DNA from 2 places in the Halopseudomonas maritima genome. Region 2 is predicted to be linked to the other one. Evidence: predicted binding sites of a transcription regulator. Region 2 holds the regulator's gene; the other holds the start of a gene.
What was found. Region 2 encodes LexA, which represses DNA repair genes until DNA is damaged. Its sites were predicted from a motif close to CTGTNTNNNNANACAG; they were not measured.
Positions count from the first base shown of each region.

Region 1: recA (recombinase RecA) is a predicted target of LexA. The motif match lies at 5,216-5,231, and genes of this name have one in related genera.

Region 1 is NZ_CP079801.1:873,341-881,096, reverse strand. Features, by position in the region: gene HV822_RS04100 (response regulator) at 1-502, opposite strand, end outside; gene HV822_RS04095 (sensor histidine kinase) at 665-2,776, shown strand; gene HV822_RS04090 (hypothetical protein) at 2,855-4,501, shown strand; gene HV822_RS04085 (CinA family protein) at 4,650-5,171, shown strand; gene recA (recombinase RecA) at 5,284-6,321, shown strand; gene HV822_RS04075 (regulatory protein RecX) at 6,334-6,777, shown strand; gene HV822_RS04070 (LOG family protein) at 6,737-7,756, opposite strand, start outside.
Region 2 is NZ_CP079801.1:3,460,039-3,467,794, forward strand. Features, by position in the region: gene topA (type I DNA topoisomerase) at 1-1,653, shown strand, start outside; gene HV822_RS16010 (DUF6586 family protein) at 1,665-2,165, shown strand; gene HV822_RS16015 (hypothetical protein) at 2,229-2,474, shown strand; gene sulA (SOS-induced cell division inhibitor SulA) at 2,527-3,009, opposite strand; gene lexA (transcriptional repressor LexA) at 3,020-3,628, opposite strand; gene HV822_RS16030 (TetR/AcrR family transcriptional regulator) at 3,865-4,527, shown strand; gene HV822_RS16035 (L,D-transpeptidase) at 4,588-5,073, shown strand; gene nagZ (beta-N-acetylhexosaminidase) at 5,152-6,138, shown strand; gene HV822_RS16045 (mechanosensitive ion channel family protein) at 6,135-7,304, shown strand; gene HV822_RS16050 (S-methyl-5'-thioinosine phosphorylase) at 7,301-7,756, shown strand, end outside.

The DNA.
Region 1 (7,756 bases), 1.3 Mb from region 2:
CGCTTAGGCCGCGGGCGATGAGCTGCAGCAACTGCTGCTCACGGGGTGTAAGTGCATCGCTGGCCGGTGCCGGCGTTGGACGGAACTGCTCGAGAATGCGGCGGGCAATGGAAGCGGAGAGTGGTGGCTTGCCTTCTAGAATGCCGTTCAGCTGGGCCTCGAACGTGTGGTCGTCGTCGTCCTTGAGCAAATAACCGTCAGCGCCGGCGCGCAGCGCCGCGAACAGGTGCTCGGCGTCGTCAAAGATGGTCGTGACGATGCACTGGGCGTGCGGGCTCTGGCGTTTGATTTGCGGCAGCAGGTCAACGCCGCTGCCGTCGGGCAAGCCGAGATCGACCAGCGCGAGTGTGTAAGTACTTTGACCAATCAGCTCGATGGCTTGGGCCGCGCTGGCCGCGTGATCCATCACCTGCGCGCCGAGCGCTTGTCGTAAGCGCGCGGCCAGCCAGCCTGCCACCTGAGGCATGTCTTCGATGATCAGTACCCGGTCGGTGTAGTTCATGACCTCTTGCGCTCCGTGCTGAAAATCCATTGGGCGATGTCACAGTGCTGGCGTTACCATCTTAGCGCTGATGTTCCCGCAGGCTGCCATCGAGTCTAGGGAAGCGCTGAACGTCTACAAAAACAACCCCCTCAATGTGGGGGCTGCGAGGGAACTGCCTAGATGTTATCGCTGCGCACCAAACTGCTCGCCGCTTTGGCGGTCATCGTGCTGTATGGGTTTTGGATCATTCAACTGGCGCTCGACCTGCCGGTCAGCGAGCTACGCTTTTCGCCGCTCGCCGGGCAACTGGTGGCTGCAGCCCCGGCGAAGCCCGCGCTGGCGGTGGACGCCTTTGTGCTTGGCGCAGGCACGCTGCCAGCCGACCCGGTGCTGGCGATTGAAGAGGCTGATGTGCTGCCGTTGTACGCCGACATCAATCGGTTGTTTGCCGATCATTCCACGCTGCTTGCAGCGCTTGAGGCCGGCGAGCTGCAAGTTCGCTATGTCGACGGTAGCATTCAGTCGCTGTCGCTGCTGGAGCGTCGGTTTACTGAGCTGCCGGCGATGTTCTGGTTGCAGCTGCTGTGCGGTCTGGCGGGCATGGCCGTCTGCCTGGCCGTGTGGATTGCTGGCGAACGAAACCTGGCTACCCACTCCTTTGTGCTATCTGGCCTCGGATACCTGCTGTCATCGTCCTGTGCTGCGGTGTACAGCACGCGAGCACTCTTTATAGATGGTGACCTGTTTCGGGTGCTCTCAGGCGTCAACCACCTTGGCGCCATGCTGTTTTCTGCGGCGGTCAGCGCGTTCTTGTGGAATTACCCGCGACGGGGCCCCTCGGTCTGGATTGCCTGGTTTTTGTACGCCGGTTTTGCCGTCTGCATGGTGCTGGATCAGTTGCAACTTCTGGCCTCCCCGGTCGAGGCCTTTCACTTGTGGGTTATTGGTGTCTTCATGGTTGGGCTGTCCGGCTCGGTCTGGCAGTGGCGGCAGACGCGCAACAGCCCGTCAGATCGCTCGGCTTTTCGTTGGGTGTTGCTGTCGATCGTTGCCGGCACGGTGTTCTTTTCTGCCGGTATGATTTTGCCGGCGATTTTGCAGATCGCGGTGCCTTACGCTCAGGGACCACTGCTGGCGACCTTCCTGCTCATGTATATCGGCATGGCCTTGGGGGTGGCTCGCTATCGTCTATTCGAATTGGAGCGCTGGTGGTTTTCGATATGGAGCTGGTTGCTGGGTGGTCTGGCGGTGCTGCTCACTGATCTGGCGTTGGCCTCGTTGCTTTCCCTGTCCGGGCCTACCGTTTTGGCGGTGTCGCTGGCGCTGGTTGGCTGGGTCTACTTTCCGGTGCGACAGTTCATCTGGGGTCGCTTGACCAGCAGGCGGCAGCGCGGTCTGGACACCTGGTTGTCGCAGGCGCTGCCGGTCATGCTGCAGGCACAGCAGCGTGACCAGGCTCATGGTGCGGTAGAGCAGGCGCTGGTGGCGGTATTTCAACCGTTGCGGCTGGAGCGGGCGGGGCACAAGCTGCCGTTGCCGCGTGTAGTCGATAACGGTGAAGCCTTGCAGGTACCAGGTCCTGCTGGAGAGGGCGACTATCTGCTGCGCCATGCCGAGCAGGGGCGACGTCTGTTCACTCGCCAGGACATTCAGCTGGCGGGCCTGGTGCTGTCACTGGATGGCCTGGTGCTGCGCTCGCTTAACGCCCGGGTAGAAGGAGCCACCGAGGAGCGCAACCGGATCCGTCAGGATATTCATGACGACCTTGGTGCCAAGCTGCTGCAGTTACTGCATACAGCCTCCGATGAATCGCGTCAGCTGGTACGCGAAGCGATTCGTGACTTGCGTGAGTTGCTGCAGAACATGGATGGTCATGAGGTGCGTCTGGATGTGGCGGCGGCGCGCTGGCAAGAGGAGGTTGCCGGACGCTGCCAGGCCAGCGGCGTGGCCTTGCGCTGGCGTCAGCAGTTGGCCCCGTCGCTGCTGAGTGCCGGGCAGTTCAGTCATCTGACGCGGTTGTTGCGCGAGGCAGTCAGTAACGCGCTACGTCATGCAACGCCTGGGGAGCTGGTGGTTGAGTTAGGCTGGCAAACCGACGGTATCTTGCAGTTGAGGATCGAGAACGATGGCGTTGGCGCGGCGCCGGCCAGCGCTGGCGGGCGAGGTATGCACATCATGGCTGCCCGTGCCCGCCAGCTTGGCGGCGAGCTGCAGCAAGGTAGTGAGGCTCAGCGCTGGTGGCTGATCGTGCAGGTGCCGCTCGCCTCGCCGGTGCTTGCCAGCGTGGATTGACCCCCATGTTCAGGGGCTGTCGTGCCTTTGGGGGGCTGTCTTTTAATGACAGCACATCTACAAGGAAGGCATATGGCCATGAACGCAAAACTGATTTCTCTTTTGCCACTGACCGTGGCGTTGACAGCGTGTTTGGGCGGCGGTGGCGGCGGCGGTGGTGGCGATAGCGGCGGCGCGGCAGGCAAAACTGGCCGCCTGGTTGACTCGGCGGTGGCCGGAGTCAGCTACAGTACGGCCAGTTTCAGCGGCAGCACCAACGCCGACGGCGAGTATCTGTATAAGGAGGGCGAGACCGTCACCTTCCGTATCGGCGATATTGTCTTCCCGGCAGTGACCGCCAAGGGCGTGCTGACGCCCCTGGATCTGGCCGGCAGTACGGATATCAACAATCCGGTGGTGATCAACATTGCCCGGCTGTTGCAGACCCTGGATGAAGACGGTAACCCGGAGAACGGCATTGTTATCCCCGAGTTGACGGCGACTGCCGCACTGGACTTCACCCTGGGAGTGGCAGATTTTGCCGCTGCGGTGCAAGCCGCGTTCGGCATTGCGCTGATCAGCCAGGCGGACGCCCTTGAACATCTGCAGGCCGAATTGGACGAGCTCAATGGGGGAACCACTGATCCTGAACGGGAGGCGGCGACGGTGCCGGCCGGATTGGTGGGCGTCTACCAGTTTCTGTACGAGGAAATTACCACCGGCTCGGGTATTCAGGACGGGGTGGTTGAGGAGTATCAGGTGACAGCCGACGGTCGGCTGATCCTGCCTGGCGGCAGCGAACTGAGCAGCCCGGTATATGTGTCCGCCTCGCACGTTGAAATTGCCTGGCTGGACAGCAGTACCGGCCTGGCGTACGCCTTGAGCAACGCCAATACCGGTGTCATCAATGAGCTGAACGTCAGTGAAGGCTTGTTTGGTGACAGCGGCTATGTGTTCTACGGCTCCTATGCGCCCTACAGCTCCTCCACCGGCGGTGTGCCGCAAGCGTTACTGGCGTTGGCCGGCAACTACGATACGCAGCCCTATTTCAGCAAGGCAGGTAACCGCCACGGCTGGGCCGTGGGGGACGATCTTGCGCTGAGCATCGACAGCGTCAGCGGTCTGATTGATATCGCTGGCAAGTACCAGTTGGACCCGGCAGACAGCAGCTTCTCCTGGAGTGATAAAACCTCAACCAATCCGCGCTTTAACCCGCATTACCAAGTGCTTTACAGGGTGGGTGACAGCGACATCAAGTTGCTGCTGTACCGGCAAGAAGGCGAGGGGCTGAACGGCTGGCGTCTGCAGGATCAGCCGGGTGCGGCCGACGGCGTCAATGTTGCCAGTGAGGTGATGCCGTTGAATGCCACGCATCAGGCCTACATGGATGCGCTGGATGCATTGTTGCCGACCACCCTGACGGTAATCGCCCAGGACAGTACCTACAACTCCGGCTTGGACAAAGCGGTATGCACCGAGTACGAGTTTGACCTGGACTACGGCGCCACCAATGGCAAGCCGCGTGTGCTGTTCAACCAGCTCGGCAGCGCCGCCAAAACCACCAAGGAGTACATTGCCTCCAGTGCCGCCTACAGCGAGCAAGGTAATGCCAAAACACTCTACTGGAGCGGCTTCGACCTGACAGTGGAGGGCAGCACGCTGACCGCGACCGTACTCAAACTGGGTGAGCCGATCGATGAGGTGCTGAGCAACGACAGCAGCGCCATCGCCGCCGTGTGCCCCTGAGCACGAACATAACGCCGGCAGCCTTGAACGGGCTGCCGGCGTTATGCTGTCTGCACGAAACCAACCTCGACAAAGCCGGTCCCAGCTCTGGTACAGCCGCCGGGGCAACTGGCATGCTGTGTCCTGTTACGCACGTTGAGGAGCCACCATGTCCCATTACGATCCGCTAATTGATTCTGCCGCCGCGCGTCTCGGGCGCGTGCTTGACCACCTGGGCCAGCGGGTCAGCACCGCGGAGTCCTGCACTGGCGGCGGCATTGCCGAGGCCATTACCCGGGTGGCTGGCAGCTCAGGGTGGTTTGAAACCGGTTTCGTTACCTATGCCAACAGCAGCAAAAGTCGCTGGCTTGGGGTGGAGTCGACGGTGTTGGAGGCGCATGGCGCGGTCAGTGAGCCGGTTGTACTGGCGATGGCAGCCGGCGCTAAAGCGGCCGCTGACGCGCAGCTGGCGGTGGCGGTCAGCGGCGTTGCCGGCCCGGATGGCGGTAGTGCCGAGAAGCCGGTTGGCACGGTCTGGTTTGGTTGGGCGCTGAGTGACGGCAGGGTGATTAGCGAATGCAAGCGCTTTCAGGGCGGGCGCCGAGAGGTGCGTGCGCAGACCGTGCTGCATGCGCTAGAGCGGCTGGTCAAAGAGGCTGAGGCGCAGGCTGCGGACCGGTCGTCAGTCTGATTGCAAACCGGGGGTAGGCGGGTCATTTTTTCTGTGGAATAATACTGACCAAATATACAGTAGTTGATCGGTTTGGCACTTCGGTGCCTACCCCAAGCCAAGAGGATGCGAAATGGACGATAACAAAAAGAAGGCGCTGTCGGCGGCCTTGAGTCAGATTGAACGTCAGTTTGGCAAGGGGGCCGTGATGCGCATGGGTGATCATGAGCGCCAGGCCATTCCGGCCATCTCTACCGGCTCGCTCGGCCTGGATATCGCCCTCGGTATTGGCGGCCTGCCCAAAGGCCGTATCGTTGAAATTTATGGTCCGGAGTCCTCCGGTAAAACCACCCTGACGCTGTCGGTCATCGCCCAAGCGCAGAAGCAAGGCGCTACCTGTGCCTTCGTCGATGCCGAACACGCACTGGACCCGGAGTACGCTGGCAAGTTGGGTGTTAACGTTGACGACCTGCTGGTGTCCCAGCCTGACACGGGTGAGCAGGCGCTGGAAATTACCGACATGCTGGTGCGCTCCAACGCCGTTGACGTGATCATCGTCGACTCCGTAGCGGCACTGGTGCCCAAGGCCGAGATTGAAGGCGAGATGGGTGACCACCACGTAGGTGTACAGGCCCGCCTGATGTCGCAGGCGCTGCGTAAGATCACCGGTAACATCAAAAACGCCAACTGCCTGGTGATCTTCATTAACCAGATTCGTATGAAGATTGGCGTGATGTTCGGTAACCCGGAAACCACTACCGGCGGTAACGCCCTCAAGTTCTACTCCTCTGTTCGTCTGGATATCCGCCGTACCGGCGCGGTGAAAGAGGGCGACGAGGTGGTTGGCAGCGAGACCCGCGTCAAGGTCGTCAAGAACAAGGTGGCGCCGCCGTTCCGTCAGGCCGAGTTCCAGATTCTGTACGGCGCAGGCATTTATCACAACGCCGAGATTATCGACTTGGGTGTGCAGATTGGCCTGGTTGAGAAGTCCGGTGCCTGGTACAGCTACCAGGGCAACAAGATCGGCCAGGGCAAGGCTAACGCTGCCAAGTTCCTGCAGGATAACCAGGCAATCGCCGAGGAAATCGAAAAGGCCATCCGTGAGAAGCTGCTGGCCAAGCCCGGCAAGGCCAAGGCGGAAACCGAGGCTGACGCCGAACTGGAAGACTGAGCCGGCTGAGTCATGCGCTCGCGCACCCTACTGGAAACCCCTGTAGCCATACGCCGCTCAGCGATGGATTTGCTGGCGCGGCGTGAGCACAGCTACGCCGAGCTGCGCCGCAAGCTGCGCCAGCGGGGTGCGCCGGGGGATATGGCCGAGATTGAGCTGGACCGTCTGGTTGACGATGGACTACTCAGTGACGAGCGATTTTGCGAAGCCTATATCTACGCCCGTAGCCAGCGGGGTTACGGGCCGGCTCGCCTGCGCGAGGAACTGCGTCAGCGTGGGGTTGGTGAGTCGCTGGTTGAGCGCTGCCTGGCTGAGGCTGGTCAGGACTGGCAGGCGCTGGCCAACCAGGTGTTTGCCAAGCGCTTTCCTGATGGCGTTGCCCGTGAGCCGGCAGAGCGCGGCAAGCAGCTGCGCTTTATGCAGTACCGTGGTTTCTCAGGTTTTCGGGCTGATTGACGAAGTCGATCAGGGCCCGCAAGCCGCCTCTTTCCCTGTCGTTGAAATCAAAACACAGACGCGTCAGTGCGCTCAGTTCGGGCTCGTCGCGCTCTTGCTCACACATCCCCTGTTGTACAAAGCCGCCTGACGCGCAGATAGACCCAAAGCGGGCAGTCAGTTGTGTCAGCGCCTGCGGGTGTAATGGCCGGTGAAGACGCAACACGAATTGCTCGCCAACGCGGCGCGACGAGTGATAGTTGCTGTAGAAGTCCAGAACCACCTGCATCGCTTCGGCGGGTGACTTGCATGGCGTCAGCAGGTTGATGTCGTCGGGGTGGATATAGGCGTTGTCGGCCAGCTGACTGCGTATGAAGTGCATAAAGGCCTGCCAGTACTGGCCGCCCGGCTGGTCCAGCAGGATGATCGGCACCATGGGGCTCTTACCGGTTTGTACCAGAGTAAGCACCTCCAGCGTTTCATCCAGCGTGCCAAATCCGCCAGGACAGAGAATCAGCGCGTCTGCCTCTTTGACAAAGAACAGCTTGCGCAAGAAAAAGAAGCCGAACGCCAGGTCATGGCTGGTGCCATGTACCACGGTGTTGGACTGTTGCTCGAACGGCAGGGTGATGTTGAAGCCAAGGCTGTGGTCCAGCCCCGCGCCTTCGTGTGTTGCACTCATCACGCCGCCGCCGGCGCCGGTGATTGCCATGTAGTCGTTGGCGGCGAGGGCTGCGCCCATCTCACGCGCCACGGCGTAGAGCGGGTGGTCGGCTCTGGTACGAGCTGAGCCAAATACCGTGACCTTGCGACGGCGCTTGAAGATCTCCAGCCGCGAGAAGGCTTGTTCCATCTCGCGAATGGTGTGCAGCATGATCTTGGCGTCCCAGCGATTGCGGTCGGCCTGGGCCATGCGAATGACGTCCAGCAGCATGTCTCGGTACAGCGATGCGTTGTCGCTGCCGGCTGCGCACAGCGTAATCAGCTCGTCGACTCGCCT
Region 2 (7,756 bases):
CGTACCGACTCGACCAACCTGTCGGCGGATGCCATTGCCATGGCGCGCAGCTATATCGAGAGCAACTTCGGCGCGCCTTACCTGCCGGAAAAGCCCAATCTGTACAGCAGCAAGGAAGGCGCGCAAGAGGCCCACGAAGCTATTCGCCCCTCGGACGTGAAGCTCAAGCAGACCGATCTCAAAGGTATGGAGCGTGACGCCGAGCGCCTGTACGAGCTGATCTGGCGTCAGTTTGTGGCCTGTCAGATGACCCCGGCCAAGTACCTGTCCACCAATATTCAGGTGGCTGCCGGCGACTTCGAGCTGCGTGCCAAGGGTCGCATCCTCAAGTTTGACGGTTACACCCGTGTTATGCCGCAGCAGGGCAAGGGCGGTGAGGACGAGGTGCTGCCCGAGATTCAGGTTGATGACGTCATGGCGCTGCAGGCCCTGGACCCCAAACAGCACTTTACCAAGCCGCCGGCGCGGTACGCCGAGGCGAGTCTGGTAAAAGAGCTGGAGAAGCGCGGTATCGGCCGTCCTTCGACCTATGCATCAATCATTTCCACCATTCAGGATCGTGGGTACGTCACGCTCAATAATCGTCGCTTTTACGCCGAAAAGATGGGCGACATCGTGACCGAGCGCCTTAACGAGAGCTTCCCGAACCTGATGGACTATGGCTTTACCGCCAACATGGAAGAGTCGCTGGACGACGTTGCTCAGGGCGAAGTGCTCTGGAAGAAGGTGCTGAATGACTTCTACAGCGATTTCAGTGCCAAGCTCAGCACCGCCTCTGCGTCCGGCGACGACAAGGGGATGCGCGCCAATCAGCCGACGCTAACCGATATTGCCTGCCATGAATGTGGCCGGCCGATGATGATTCGTACGGCGTCCACCGGCGTATTTCTCGGCTGTTCTGGTTACGCGCTGCCACCCAAAGAGCGCTGCAAGGCCACCATCAACCTGGTGCCGGGTAACGAAGTGGCCGCTGATGATGACGAGGGCGAGTCGCGCGTATTGCGCGGTAAGCATCGTTGCGGGCTGTGTGGCACGGCGATGGACAGCTACCTGATCGATGAGCGTCGCAAGCTGCATGTTTGCGGTAATAACCCGGACTGTTCCGGCTTTGAGATCGAAGAGGGTCAGTTCAAGATCAAGGGCTACGATGGCCCGACGCTGGAGTGCGACAAGTGCGGCAGTGAAATGCAGCTGAAGACGGGCCGCTTCGGCAAGTATTTCGGCTGCACCAACAGCGAGTGCAAGAACACCCGCAAACTGCTGCGCAATGGCGAGGCAGCGCCGCCCAAGGCCGACCCGGTGCCCATGCCGGAACTCAAGTGCGAGAAGGTGGATGACGTCTACGTCCTGCGTGATGGCGCTTCAGGGCTGTTCCTAGCGGCAAGCCAGTTCCCGAAAAACCGGGAAACCCGCGCGCCGCTGGTTAAGGAGTTGCTGCCACACAAGAGCGAAATCGATCCCAAGTACCAGTTTCTGCTGGATGCGCCGGTCGCTGACCCGGAAGGTAACCCGACCGTGGTGCGCTATAGTCGCAAGACCAAGGAGCAGTACGTACAGACGGAAGTTGAAGGTAAGCCGACTGGCTGGCGTGCATTCCACGATGGCAAGAAGTGGTCGGTGGATGACAGTCGCAGCAAGAAAGCCAAGCGTTGAGGTGATCAGCCATGGCCAATGAAGCTTATACCCGCACCAATCAGGCGCTGTTCTTTGCGCGCAAGGCGATCGAGTCCTGGCAGCAGGCAGAGAGCAGCAATGCGCTGGATGCCCTGACTCAGGCGCAGTACCACCGTGAACACGCGGTGTTTCACTTGTACCGCGGGGCGCTAGCCCTGATCCATGAGGTGGCCGACCGCTACCGCTGGCCACTGGTTGACGCACGTCAGGTTGAGGCCGTGCTGGTGCCGTCGGTAGTGCAGCGCTTTCCCGGCCCGGAATTGGCCGAGTTGACCGAGCTGGCGGATAGCAAGGGCACCTGGCTGGCTGGCGTAGTCGGTGCTTGGCAGCGCCTGCAAGCGCCGCCGGTGCCGGCTGACAGCAACGCCCAGTCGCTGATAGCGAGTAGCGCGGTTGCTGCCACCGAGTGGAGCAGTAGCGATGCGCAGGACGCTCTGCAAGCGCTGTCCGAGCGCGTGGCTGCATACCGTGACGGTATGCAGGAGTGGTAGTGCGGATGCCCTGAGGGTGGCGCTGTGTTACACTGCGCCGCTGTCATACAGGAGAACCGCGTCATGTCCTCACCCTTTCTGGAAATCGTCGAACTCGCCAACGGCAAGGTAGCGCTGCGTCGCTCCGACGAGGAAGGGGAGCCGCTGCTGGTGATCGAGTTCTCCGACGATGCGCGCGAATATCTGCAAGGCAACTACATTGAAGTCGCCAAGGTCATGATCAGCGCCGGCATGCAAATGGCCGGGCACATGGTGGACGATGAAGACGAAGATGGCGAGTTGATCCCGGAGGATCGGGTTCTGCATTGAGCGTCGAAGGGATACAAAAAGGCCAGCTGAGAAGCTGGCCTTTTTCTTTGTATCAGCCCAGATGCACGTTCAGGCTGTGGCAGTGACCGCTGCGGGCGGCGCGCTCAAGCCGAGGCGCGATGCAGCTGTCCTTGTCGAGCCAGCTGACCACGGTATGGCTGCCGCCCATCTTCAGCAGGTCACAGCATAGGGTCAGTGTGTCCATGCCGGACTTGGAGCGCACAATCATGATGCGCTGCGGGTCAAGGTTGGCACCGCGTAACCACTGCTGGCTGACGGCTGCGGGTGGGTCGATCAGTGTCAGCCAGCGCCGGCTGTTACGTGTGCTCAGATCACGCAGTACCGGTGCAAGCCATTGCAGACACTGGCGCGCACTGCCTTGCAGGCTCATCTCGCTATAGCTGCCTTCCATGTCCTCGACGGGTTGTCTGGACGCGGTCTCAAGGCGCTCGTGTTTGAGTTGGCTGGCCATCAGGGCGTTATGAAACAGGTCGGCCTGGGTCAGGGTCTGTTGTTCGGTGCGGGCGTACTGCATGATCAGCTCCTCAGCGACGGATAACGCCGACGCTTAAACCTTCAATGGTAAGGTCCTGTTCGGTGAGGTCGACTTCGATTGGTTTGAAGTCCGGGTTTTCGGCAATCAGCGAGACCTTGCGGCCCTGCTTTTGAAAGCGTTTTACGGTCACTTCTTCGCCGATACGTGCCACGACGATCTGGCCGTTGCGCGCTTCGCTGGTGCGGTGCACTGCCAGCAGGTCGCCATCCATAATGCCGATGTCGCGCATACTTTCTCCCTGAACACGCAGCAGGTAGTCGGCGCGTGGCTGAAAGAAGTCCGGATCAATGCGGCAATGATCCTCTACGTTCTCCAGCGCCAAAACCGGAGCGCCTGCGGCGACACGGCCGATGACGGGCAGCTGGCCTTCGCTGTTGTCAGTTTCTGACTCGGGCAGGCGAATGCCGCGGGAAGCGCCGGGGATCATTTCAATAGCGCCTTTGCGTGCCAGTGCGCGCAGGTGATCTTCGGCGGCGTTGGGGGATTTGAAGCCCAGTGTCTTGGCTATGTCGACGCGGGTAGGTGGGTACCCGTTGCCGTCCATGTACTCCTTGATGAAGGCCAGAACCTGCTGTTGTCGTGCGGTTAGCTTCTGCATGGAAGGGTGCCTGTGTTTTTATCCAGTATCTGGGATTATATACAGTTGTTTGGTCGCGACAACCCCATTGGCTGATTTTCCTGGTTGCTTGGGCGTTGCGGGTGAGGAGCGGGCTGATGAGCGGGGAGGTACGCGCTGCGCCGTATGGCGGGGTAGCAGGGTTGACGGTCTAATGTTTTAAACGTATGTTTGAAACACTTGTTTGTAACCAATCGTTTGCTATCTGTGGGGGACGCATGGCGCAGTCTGATACCGTCAAGCGCATACTGGATGCCGCTGAGCAACTGTTCGCAGAGAAGGGGTTTGCCGAAACCTCGCTGCGCTTGATCACCAGCAAGGCCGGGGTCAACCTGGCTGCGGTCAATTACCACTTCGGGTCCAAGAAGGCGCTGATTCAAGCGGTCTTTGTGCGTTTTCTTGACCCTTTTGTCAGCAGCCTGGAGCGTGAGCTGGATCAGCGCGAGCAGCGTGGAGACAGCACACAAAGCCTCGAAACCCTGCTTGAGATGCTGGTCGATCAGGCGCTGGCGGTCAAGCCGCGCAGCGGCAATGATTTGGCGACATTCATGCGTTTGTTGGGGCTTGCCTTCAGTCAGAGTCAGGGGCATTTGCGCAAGTATCTGAGCGAGGTGTACGGCAAGGTGTTCCAGCGCTATATGGGACTGGTTGTCGGTGCTGTACCCGGAATCCCACCACAGGAGCTGTTCTGGCGCGTGCATTTCATGCTCGGTAGTGCCGCTTTCACCATGTCCAGCATGAAGGCGCTGCGTGCCATCGCCGAGGCTGAGCTGGGTGAGCCGCGTCCGGTTGATAGCGTATTGCGCCTGATGGTGCCGTTCCTGGCCGCCGGTATGCGCGCCGACAGTGCGGTAGCAGGGCAGCAGGCCGAGGCCGTCTGATTTAGCTGCATTTACCTTGGCTGCGCCGTCCGCTATGGTGTGCGCAGCGTTGGAGGTGACATGCAGCTCGACCATATCCATATTTCCCTTTCTGATCAGCAGCTCGTCGGTTTTGTCGATGGTCAGCCGGTGTGCCGCTATCCGGTATCTACGGCGCTCAACGGCGCGGGTGAAGCTGAGGGCTCGGGCTGCACGCCTCGTGGCCTGCACCGGGTGCGCGCGCGCATTGGCGAAGGTCAGCCGTTGGGCGCGGTGTTTATTGGCCGGCGGCCAACCGGTGAGGTTTGGTCTGCTGAGCTCGCTGCAGCCTTCGCGCAGCGTGATTGGATTCTCAGCCGCATTCTCTGGTTGTGCGGTGAGGAGCCTGGTTTCAACCGCGGCGGCAGTGTCGATTCGCAGCGACGCTACATCTATATACACGGTACCGGTGATGATCAGCCGATGGGTCGCCCGCTGTCTCATGGTTGCGTACGGATGCGCAACGAAGACATGGTGGAACTGTTCGCTTGTACGCCGGTCGGTTGCTTGGTCCAGATAGACGCCTGAGAGCAGCGCCATGGTGGCAGCAGGCAGGCGTTATCGCGTATTTCGTCAGGAGAGTTCGCATTGAAACAGGGTGCATTGATGCTGGATCTGCCCGGCCTGTGGCTGCAGGCGGAGGATCGGCAGTTGTTGCGTCAACCCGAGGTGGCCGGCCTAATTCTGTTTGCCCGCAACACCGAGTCACCGCAGCAGGTCAGTGAGCTGGTGCGCGCCATCCGCGCTGAGCGTCCGGACATGCTGATTGCTATCGATCAGGAGGGGGGGCGGGTACAGCGCCTGCGCCGTGATGTGTTGCGTTTGCCGGCGTTGGCGGACGTGGCGGCGGTGTCCGATGAGCATGCTGACACCGTGGCGCGTACGGCGGCCTGGGTAATGGCCACCGAAATGCTGGCGTGCGGCATCGACATCAGTTTTGCCCCGGTGCTGGATTTGGACCATGGCCGCAGCCAGGTGATTGGCAACCGTTCGCTGGGCGGTGATCCGGAGCGGGTTACGCGGCTGGCGACAGCCTATCTTGAGGGCTTGCGCAGTGCTGGCATGGCCGCAACCGGTAAACACTTTCCCGGTCACGGCTGGGCCGAGGCCGACTCCCACTTTGCGTTGCCGGTGGACGAGCGCTCGCTTGATGAGATTCGGCGCAGCGACCTGGTGCCGTTCGCTCGGCTCGCTGGCAAGCTGGACGGCATCATGCCGGCCCACGTGGTTTACTCGCAGGTCGACAGTTTGCCGGCCGGGTTTTCCTCGCGTTGGCTGCAGGAGATTTTGCGCGCGGAGCTGGGCTTTGACGGTGTGATCTTCAGTGATGATCTGACCATGGCCGGCGCGCATGCCGTGGGGGGCATCCCCGAGCGTATAGATGCGGCTCAGGCTGCCGGCGGCGACATGCTGCTGATCTGCAACGATCGGGCCGCGGCTGAAGAGGGTCTGGTGCACGCCCAGCGAATTGGGCTGCAGGCGCCTGAGCGCATTGCGCGCATGCTTGCGCGTCAACCTGTTATGTCTGACTACCGCGCTACGCCACAGTGGCGCGCCGCGGTCTCTGTATTAAAGGAGTTTGAGCTGGTTTGAATGACTTACTGGAACAGCTGCCAGAGCAGATAGAGCAGCTACCGTTGATTGGTGAGTACTGGATTTACCAGGTCTTTGCCGTGGTGTTTTCGGCCCTGGTGCTGGCTTATATCGCCAAGCGTGTGCTCGATCATATACAGCGCCGCGCCGAGCGCACCCGTAATATCTGGGACGATGCGCTGGTAGATGCGGCGCGGCGTCCGGCCTGGGTGATGATCTGGAGTATGGGGTTGATGTGGGCTGCCCGCATCACTGCCGTGCAGATGGATCAGGCGCTGGAGCAGGTGCTTGATCAGATTCAGCGGGTATTGCTGATTGTACTGCTGGCCTGGTTCCTGCTGCGTTTGATGCGACAGATTGAGCGGCGCCTGGTGGACCCGCGCTATCGCGCCAAGCCGGCCGACCAGACCACAGTCAGCGCCGTAGGCAAGCTGCTGCGAGCCTCGGTGGTTATTACCGCGGTGCTGGTGATACTGCAATCACTGGGTTACAGCATCTCCGGTGTGCTGGCGTTTGGCGGGATTGGTGGTCTGGCGGTGGGCTTTGCCGCCAAAGATCTGCTGGCCAACTTCTTCGGCGGCCTGATGGTCTATCTGGATCGACCCTTTGTGGTCGGTAACTGGGTGCGTTCACCGGACCGCAACATCGAAGGCACCGTTGAGCATATCGGCTGGCGGCTGACCCGCATCCGCACCTTTGACAAGCGTCCGCTGTATATTCCCAACGCGATTTTCAACAACATCGTGGTGGAAAACCCTTCACGTATGAGCCATCGACGTATCTACGAGCATATTGGCATCCGCTATGCGGACATTGACCGTATGGAGCAGATCGTTGCGGATGTACGGCAGATGTTGCAGGGGCACGAAGACATCGATCAGGACCAGACGCTGATGGTGTTCTTTGATCGTTGTGCGCCCTCGTCGGTGGACTTCTTTATCTATTGCTTTACCACGCCTGTGTGGGCGGAGTTTCACCGGGTCAAGGAAGATGTGCTGTTGAAGATTCTTGGCATCATCGAAGGGCACGAGGCACAGGTTGCCTTTCCGACATCTACCCTGCACCTGCCGGATGCCCTCGAGCTGCGCCGCGCGCAGCAGGCCGACGAGCCCAGTCAGGGTGCGCCGCAGGCTGATCGTCGCGCCAGCCAGGAGAGTGAGGCATGAGCGGGTTGTGGGGCGTCATTGGCGGTACCGGCCTGAGTCAGCTGCAAGGGTTGCGTTTGACCGGCGAAAGCCGGCCGCACACGCCTTGGGGCGATACCTCTGCGCCGCTGGTGCAGGGTGAGTTGGCTGGTCAGCCGGTGTGCTTTCTGGCGCGACACGGCCACCCGCATACCATCCCGCCGCACCGGGTGAACTACCGGGCCAACCTGTGGGCCCTGCGCGAGGCGGGCGTTAGTCGCATCGTTGCGGTCAACGCGGTCGGTGGTATCCACGCTGATCTGCCTACCGGTCGCTTTTGTGTCCCCGATCAACTGATCGATTACACCTGGGGTCGACCTTCCTCGTTTTACGAGGACGGCCTGGAAGAGGTGGTGCACGTGGACTTTGCCGACCCCTACGACGCTGAACTGCGAACGCGTCTGCTAGCGGCAGCTGCGGCTCAGGGGGTCGAT